DNA from 2 places in the Shinella sp. M27 genome. Region 1 is predicted to be linked to the other one. Evidence: predicted binding sites of a transcription regulator. Region 1 holds the regulator's gene; the other holds the start of a gene.
The links. The regulator PhoB, encoded in region 1, activates phosphate uptake and scavenging genes when phosphate is short. The targets are predictions, from matches to a motif close to TGTCATNNANCTGTCAT.
Positions count from the first base shown of each region.

Region 2: the regulator PhoB is predicted to act here: its motif matches at 2,377-2,393, upstream of ACOZK4_RS21220 (UDP-2,3-diacylglucosamine diphosphatase).

Region 1 is NZ_JBLZPK010000062.1:1,828-6,244, reverse strand. It holds gene ACOZK4_RS23665 (aspartate aminotransferase family protein) at 1-582, opposite strand, end outside; gene ACOZK4_RS23660 (GcrA family cell cycle regulator) at 1,006-1,536, shown strand; gene phoB (phosphate regulon transcriptional regulator PhoB) at 1,664-2,347, opposite strand; gene phoU (phosphate signaling complex protein PhoU) at 2,369-3,097, opposite strand; gene pstB (phosphate ABC transporter ATP-binding protein PstB) at 3,148-3,963, opposite strand; gene pstA (phosphate ABC transporter permease PstA) at 3,977-4,417, opposite strand, start outside.
Region 2 is NZ_JBLZPK010000059.1:57,963-62,379, forward strand. It holds partial or broken gene ACOZK4_RS21215 (NADP-dependent malic enzyme) at 1-2,236, opposite strand, end outside; gene ACOZK4_RS21220 (UDP-2,3-diacylglucosamine diphosphatase) at 2,472-3,308, shown strand; gene ACOZK4_RS21225 (MFS transporter) at 3,415-4,417, shown strand, end outside.

The DNA of each region.
Region 1 (4,417 bases):
TACGGGGCGGATGCCGCCCTCGCCCTGCACCGGCTCGATCAGAATGCCGGCGGTTTCCTCGGTGATCGCATCCTTGACGGCGGCGATATCGCCGAAGGGCAGCTTCAGGAAGCCCGGCGCCTTGGGGCCGAAGCCTTCGATATACTTTTCCTGCCCGCCGGCCGCGATCGTCGCGATGGTGCGGCCGTGGAAGGCGCCGTCGAAGGTGAGGATGTGGAACTTGCCGGGATGGCCCTTGGCGAAGTGATAGCGGCGCGCGGTCTTGATGGCGCATTCCAGCGCTTCGGCACCCGAATTGGTGAAGAACACCTTGTCGGCGAAGGTCGCGTCGGTCAGCCGGCGGCCGAGGCTTTCCTGGCCGGGCACCTCATAGAGGTTGGACAGGTGCCAGACCTTGTCGGCCTGATCCTTCAGCGCGGCAACGAGATGAGGATGCGCATGGCCCAGCGAATTGACGGCGACGCCGGCGGCGAAATCGAGATATCGCTCGCCATCTTCGGCGATCAGCCAGACGCCCTCCCCGCGCGTGAACCGGAGCGGCGCACGCATATAGGTTTCATAGAGCGGCGCGGCATCGGCCATGGCGCGTATCCTCCGAAAAGAGATGCGAAAAAAGACGTCTGACACTTGACTTTTCCGGGCTCCAGAAAAATCAAAAGCCGCCTTTCGGCGGCATGCGGCACTATCGGCATTTCACCTGGGGATGTCAACAAAATCGCACCCCGAGTGACGCTGAACCTCCCGCAGGGTGAGGATTCACGGCACGCGCGGAAGGTGTCTCCATCGAGTCACACCCGACCAGCAAGTTGGGGAAAACCTCGAAATCGATTCGCGCCGATTCCTGCGACTCTTGTCACAGAGTCCACCGGTCTCTAGGTTAAGGACCAATTACTAGACTGCATGCGGCGGAACTAGTCACCAAAAGAGTTGAAGGCGTTCAGGTTCCGGATCTGTCCGGGACGCGACGAGGGATTCCCGCATCGAACGCCGAGCGGAGACGAAAACATGAACTGGACAGACGAGCGCGTCGAAAGACTCAAGAAGCTCTGGGCCGAGGGTTTGAGCGCGAGCCAGATCGCGGCGCAACTCGGCGGCGTCAGCCGCAATGCCGTTATCGGCAAGGTGCACCGGCTCAACCTGCCTGGCCGCGCCAAGGCCGGCGGCACGCAGACCGCCGCCCGCCCGAAGCGCCCGGCGCCGGCGGCCCCCCGCCCCGCGACCTTCCAGGCCCGTGCCGTCACGCCGCGCACCGCAGCCCGTCCGGCAGCGATCGCCAAGGACGACATGGACACGGAATTCGAGGCCGTTGCCGAACAGCTCCCGGTTCCCGCCAACGGCAACAATGTCGTAGTGCCGATGTCGCGCAAGCTGGAACTGACGCAGCTCACCGAGCGCACCTGCAAGTGGCCGATCGGCGATCCGCTGAACGACGACTTCCATTTCTGCGGCAACGAATCCCCTGACAATTCGCCCTACTGCACCTACCACCAGCGCCTCGCCTACCAGCCCTCGGCCGAGCGCCGCCGGATGCGCTGACGGCAATCGATATGAAATGAAAGCGGAGCCGAAAGGCTCCGTTTTTGTTTGAGGCGATGGATGGGCAGCCCAAAAACGCAAACAGGCCCGTAGGGCCCATTTCCGTCCTTGGGAGGAATTGCGTCGCTCAGGTTTCCAGCGAATAGCCGGCGCCGCGGACCGTGCGGATGACGTCCTGCATGTTGGCGAAATTGAGCGCCTTGCGCAGGCGGCCGACATGCACATCGACGGTGCGCTCGTCGACATAGATGTCGTGTCCCCACACACCGTCCAGCAGCTGCGAGCGCGAGAAGACGCGGCTCGGCGAGGTCATCAGGAATTCCAGGAGGCGGAACTCCGTCGGGCCGAGGCGAACCTCGCGGGTGCGACGGTGGACGCGATGCGTCTCGCGGTCGAGCTCGATATCGCCGCAGCGCAGCACCGTCGAGACGACCTCGGGCTTGGCACGGCGCAGCATGGCGCGCACGCGCGCAACCAGCTCCGGCGTCGAGAACGGCTTGACGACATAGTCATCCGCGCCGGTGGCCAGGCCACGCACGCGCTCGCTCTCCTCGCCGCGCGCCGTCAGCATGATGATCGGCAAGCGCTCTGTTTCCGGCCGCTGGCGCAGGCGCCGGCACAGCTCGATGCCGGAAACGCCCGGCAGCATCCAGTCGAGGATGAGGAGGTCGGGCATGCGCTCCTGCAAGCGCATTTCCGCCTCGTCACCCGATAGGATCGTATCGACCTCGAAACCCTCGGCTTCGAGATTGTAGCGCAGGAGAACGCTTAGCGCCTCCTCGTCTTCCACGACGGCTATTCTGGGCACCATGGACAGGGTTCCTGCTCAAACTTACTCGGACGCTTCGGCGATGTCGGCCGCGACGACCGATGTCGACGTGTCGTCCTTCGGGCGCTCGCCCTCGGGCTGGGAGCCGGTCGCCATGTAGTAGATGGTTTCGGCGATGTTGGTCGCGTGGTCGCCGATGCGCTCGATGTTCTTGGCGCAGAACAAAAGATGCGTGCAGGGCGTGATGTTACGCGGGTCTTCCATCATGTACGTCAGGAGTTCGCGGAACAGCGAGGTGTAGATCGCGTCGATCTCGTCGTCACGCTCGCGGATCGCCTTGGCCTTGTCCACCGAGCGGGTGGCGAAGACGTCGAGCACTTCCTTGAGCTGCATCAGCGCGAGTTCGGCGAGATGCTCCAGGCCCCGGGCGAGCTTGCGCGGCATGCCCGAGCTCTGCACGGCAATCACGCGCTTGGCGGTGTTCTTGCCGAGGTCGCCGACGCGCTCCAGTTCGGCAGCGATGCGGATCGTGCCCATGATTTCGCGCAGGTCCGCCGCCATCGGCTGACGCTTGGCGATGGTGACGATCGCCTTTTCGTTGATCTGGCGCTCGGCATTGTCGAGGATGACATCCTCGGAAATGACCTTCTGGGCCAGCGCCACGTCGGTAGAGACGAGGGCGCGGACGGAATCCGCCACCATCTGCTCGGCCGTGCCGCCCATTTCAGAGATGCGGCGGGAGAGGTACTTCAGTTCTTCGTCGTAAATCGAAACAATATGGGTCGATGACATCGTTCTGTCCTTAATGCGCTCGGGTTTCAGGGGCGTCAGCGACGGAAGCGTCAGCCGAAGCGGCCCATGATGTAGTCCTGCGTGCGCTGGTCATCCGGGTTGGTGAACATCTTGTCGGTGTCGTTCTCCTCGACGAGGTTGCCGAGGTGGAACATGGCGGTGCGCTGCGAGACGCGGGCCGCCTGCTGCATGGAGTGCGTCACGATGACGATGGTGAAGTTGGCGCGCAGCTCGTGGATGAGCTCCTCGACCTTGGCCGTCGCGATCGGGTCGAGCGCCGAGCAGGGCTCGTCCATCAGGATGACCTCGGGGCTGACGGCGACGGCGCGTGCGATGCACAGGCGCTGCTGCTGGCCGCCGGAGAGGCCCGTGCCGCCTTCCTGCAGGCGGTCCTTCACCTCGTTCCACAGGCCCGCCTTCTGCAGGCTCTTCTCCACGATGGCGTCCATGTCGGCCTTCGACTTGGCAAGACCGTGGATGCGCGGGCCGTAGGCGACGTTTTCGTAGATCGACTTCGGGAACGGGTTCGGCTTCTGGAAGACCATGCCGACGCGGGCGCGCAGTTCGACGACGTCGATGTTCGGATCGTAGATATCGTCCGCATCGAGCGTGATGCGGCCGGTGACGCGGCAGCCGTCGATCGTGTCGTTCATGCGGTTGAGCGTGCGCAGGAAGGTCGACTTGCCGCAGCCCGACGGGCCGATCAGCGCCGTCACGGTGTTTTCGCGGACGTTCAGGTTGACGTCGTAGAGGGCGCGCTTGTCGCCGTAATAGACCGAAACGTCCTTGCCGATCATCTTGTAGGAAATGTCGTTCATTTTCTTGTCCAGCGCTTTCTCGACTGCTGCTTCTGACATCATGTTCATAGGATCGGTCCTTCTACCAGCGCCGTTCGAAACGGCGGCGCAACAGGATGGCGCCAACATTCATGAGGATGAGGAAGATGAGGAGCACCATGATGGCGCCCGAGGTGCGCTCCACGAAGGCACGCTCGGCCTCGTTCGCCCACATGTAGATCTGTACCGGCAGAGCCGTGGAGGGTTCCAGCGGCGTTCCGGGAATGTCGGCGACGAAGGCGACCATGCCGATGAGCAGCAGCGGTGCGGTTTCGCCGAGCGCATGCGCCAGACCGATGATCGTGCCTGTCAGGATGCCCGGCATGGCGAGCGGCAGGACGTGGTGGAACACGGTCTGCATCTTGGATGCGCCGAGGCCGAGGGCGGCGGAGCGGATCGACGGGGGCACGGCCTTGAGGGCAGCGCGGGTCGCGATGATGATCGTCGGCAGCGTCATCAGCGTCAGCACCAGGCCGCCGACGAG
Region 2 (4,417 bases), on a different contig from region 1:
GGATGTGGGCGGGCAGGGCGGCACCGAGCAGGATCGGGCCGACATGCAGGCTGTCCGTCATGGTCTTGACGACGCCGAGGGTGATGTTGGCGGCGTCGAGGTTCGGGAAGACCAGCAGGTTGGCTTCGCCCGTCAGCGTCGAGTTCGGCATGACGCGCTGGCGCAACACCTCGGAAATGGCCGCGTCGCCGTGCATTTCGCCGTCGGCTTCCAGATCCGGGTCCTGCTCGCGCACAAGCTCCATCGCCCGGCGCATCTTGAGCGCGCTGTCCGATTCGCGCGAACCGAAGTTCGAATGGGAGACGAGGGCTGCGCGCGGTGTGATGCCGAAGCGGCGGATTTCCTGCGCGGCCATGATGGTCATCTCGGCCACTTCCTCGGCCGTCGGCTCCATCGTCACATAGGTGTCGGTGAAGAAGGTCGCACCACGCTGCGAGATCAGCAGGCTGAGACCTGAGAAATCGAGCACGCCGGGCTTCTTGCCGATGATCTGGCTGACATCGCGCAGGTGGCGCGCATAACGGCCTTCGACACCGCAGATCAGGGCATCGGCGTCGCCGCGCTTGACGGCCAGGGCGCCGATGACCGTCTGGTTCGTGCGCACGATGGTGCGGGCGGCTTCTGGGTTGACGCCCTTGCGGCCGACGAGGCTCAGGTACTCTTCGACATAGTCGCGGTAGCGCGGATCGTCTTCCGGGTTGACCAGTTCGAAATCGACATTCGGGCGCACGCGAAGGCCGTAGCGCTTGAGGCGCGTTTCGATGATCTGCGGACGGCCGATAAGGATCGGCTGGGCCGTATTCTCCTCCAGCAGAATCTGGGCGGCGCGCAGCACGCGCTCGTCCTCGCCTTCGGCAAAGATCACGCGCTTCTTCTCGGCCTTCTTCGCGGCGGCGAAGATCGGCTTCATGATGAAGCCGGAGCGCCAGACGAAACGGTTGAGCTGGTCGAGATAGGCGTCGAAATCGGTGATCGGGCGCAACGCCACCCCGGTCTCGGCCGCCGCGCGGGCAACGGCCGGCGCGATGCGCAGGATGAGGCGCTGGTCGAAGGGTGAGGGGATCAGGTAGTTCGGCCCGAAGCTCGGCGTATCGCCGGAATAGGCGCGGGCGGCGACGTCGGAGACTTCTTCACGGGCAAGCGCCGCGATGGCGCGCACGGCGGCCATCTTCATCTCTTCATTGATCGTGCGCGCGCCGCAATCGAGCGCGCCGCGGAAGATGTAGGGGAAGCAGAGGACGTTGTTGACCTGGTTCGGGAAGTCCGAACGGCCGGTGCAGATCATGGCATCCGGGCGTATGGCCCGCGCCTCCTCGGGCATGATTTCCGGCGTCGGATTGGCAAGCGCCATGATCAGCGGATTTTCCGCCATGCGGGTCAAAAGTTCCGGCTTCAGCACGCCAGCGGCGGAGAGGCCGAGGAAGACGTCGGCGCCGTCGATGCTTTCGGACAGCGCGCGCTTGTCGGTCTCCTGTGCATAGACGGCCTTCCACTGGTCCATGAGGACTTCGCGGCCCTTGTAGACGAGGCCTTCGAGGTCGTGCACCCAGATGTTTTCGACCTTTGCGCCGAGCGAGACGAGCTGATTGAGACAGGCGAGTGCGGCAGCGCCGGCGCCGGACGCGACGATCTTGGCCTCGCCGAGCGCCTTGCCGGCCAATTCCAGGCCGTTCAGGACGGCGGCTGCGACGATGATGGCCGTACCGTGCTGGTCGTCGTGGAAGACGGGTATGTCCATCTTCTCGCGCAGCTGGCGTTCGACCTCAAAGCACTCCGGCGCCTTGATGTCTTCAAGGTTGATGCCGCCGAAGGTCGGCTCCAGCGCGGAGACGACATTGACCATCTCATCGACGGTCGGGGCGTCGATTTCGATGTCGAAAACGTCGATGCCGGCGAATTTCTTGAAGAGGACGGCCTTGCCTTCCATAACCGGCTTGGAAGCGAGCGGGCCGATATTGCCGAGGCCGAGAACTGCCGTACCGTTCGAGACGACGGCGACGAGGTTGGCGCGGGCCGTGTAGTCGGCGGCCGTCTCGGGATTGTCGCGGATTGCAAGGCAGGGGGCGGCAACACCGGGCGAATAGGCAAGGGCGAGATCGCGCTGGTTGCCGAGCGGCTTGGTTGCGGTGATCTCGAGCTTGCCGGGGCGGGGATAGCGGTGGAAGAAGAGGGCCTGCTGGTCGATGTCGCCACTGACTGGGCCGTTCTGCGTCCTCGGTTTGTCACCCGTGCTCATGATGTTTCCTGCCATATGCTGTTTTGGTTGCGGCTCCACATGCCACGAACACGTCGCGACGTGAAGTTTCCGGAACCTTCCATAAAGCCGCATTCGCCGGCCTGTGCAATGCCTATTTGCGGACGGAAAAGGCATAGGTGTGTCATCAATTTGAAACAGGAGTCTGGTTTTCAACGGGACGAAAGCCGCCGGTTCCAGATGGAACGCGGCGGCCGGCCACCCGGAGACGAACGCGATGAGCCCGACGCCTGCCGACCCCAATGTCCGCCACTTCCGCACACTCTTCATCTCGGATGTGCATCTGGGATCGAAGGCGGCCAAGGCGGATTTCCTGATCGACTTCCTGCGCCACCACGAGGCCGAAACGATCGTGCTGGTCGGCGATATCGTCGATGGCTGGCGGCTAAAGCGCAACTGGTACTGGCCGCAGTCCTTCAACGACGTCACGCAGAAAATCCTGCGCAAGGCGCGCAAGGGCACGCGCATCATCTACATCCCCGGCAATCACGACGAGTTCCTGCGGGACTTCCCCGGCACGCATTTCGGCGGTGTCGAAGTGGCCGAGCGCATGATCCACGAGGCCGCCGACGGTAAGCGTTACCTGGTGCTGCATGGCGACGAATTCGATGTCGTGGTGCGCCATGCCCGCGTCGTCGCCTATCTCGGCGACTGGGCCTATGATGCGGCGATTGCCATCAATGTCGTCTTCGCCGCGATCCGCCGCCGCCTCGGGCTGCCGTACTGGTCGTTCTCGTCCTGGGCCAAGCAGCAGGTGAAGAGCGCCGTAAATTTCATCGGCGAGTTCCAGAAAGTGGTTGTGGAAGAAGCCCGCCGCAACGATGCCGACGGCGTCATCTGCGGCCATATCCACCATGCCGTCATCACCGAGATCGACGGTATCCGCTACATCAACAGCGGCGACTGGGTGGAAAGCTGCACGGCGATTGCCGAGCATCACGACGGCGAGATGGAGCTGATCACCTGGCAGACGCTGACGGCGGTGCCCGAACCCGTGTCGATTGCAAGCCGCAGCCTCGGCGTGGTGGCGACGTCTGGTGCCGAAGCCGCCTGACGCATTCCGTTGCAGACGAGATCGGAACGCAACCGGCAGAAATAGCGGATTGGCGTACGTACATCGGCGTGCTAGAGCGAGGTCGTTCCAATACAGGTTCCCCGCCATGACCGCCCCTTCCGGGTTCACCGTGACATCAGGCGCGCCGCCGTTCTTCGTCGCGCGCATCGCCCTCGTTTTCAGCGCCCCGATGATGGTGAACGGCATTGCGCTGCCGTTTTTCCCCGTCTGGCTGGAAACGCTATCGATGAGCGATTTCCAGATCGGCATCATTCTGGCCGTGCCGATGTTCGTGCGCGTCTTCACCGCGCCGGTGGCCGGCGTCATCGCCGACCGGATCGGCGAACGCTCGATCATGCTGGCCTGGTCGGCCGTGCTGTCGCTCATGACGGCGATTGCGCTCTTTGCGACGGGATCGTTCTGGCCGGTGCTGTTGCTCTACACGCTGCAAGGCGCGGTCTATTCGCCCTATGTGCCGATCACCGAGGCGATCATGCTGTCGGGCGTGCGGCGCTGGAATTTCGATTATGGCCGGATGCGCCTCTGGGGTTCGCTCGCCTTCATCGTCGCGACGATGATCGGCGGCTGGCTTGCCGGCCTTTATGGCGGCGCCATGGTGCTGCCAGCGATGGCGGTGGGTTTCGTCTTGACCGTGCTTGGCGCGGTGATCGCGCCGAGGGTCGGCAAGCCGCGCCGGCCGTCGCCGATCTCGGCGATCGCGACGATGCCGACGAAAAGCACGCTGCGGCAGGCGGATGTGCAGTTCATGCTGATCGGCGTCGCGCTGGTGAACTCGAGCCATGCCATGCTCTTCGCCTTTTCGGCGATCTACTGGCAGAAGATGGGTTTCAGCGGCGTGGATGTCGGCATCCTCTGGAGTGCCGGCGTGATGGCCGAGGTGATTTTCTTCCTCTTCGCCGTCCAACTCCGCCGCCGCTTCAATCTGTGGTCGATGATGATCGTCGGCAGCAGCGTCGCCGTCCTGCGATGGATCATCTTCCCGATGGATATGTCCTTTGCCGGCTATTTCGTGCTGCAATGCCTGCACGCCTTTACCTATGCCATCATCCATATGAGCGTGCAGAGCCGCCTCGTGGAGCGCGTGGCGG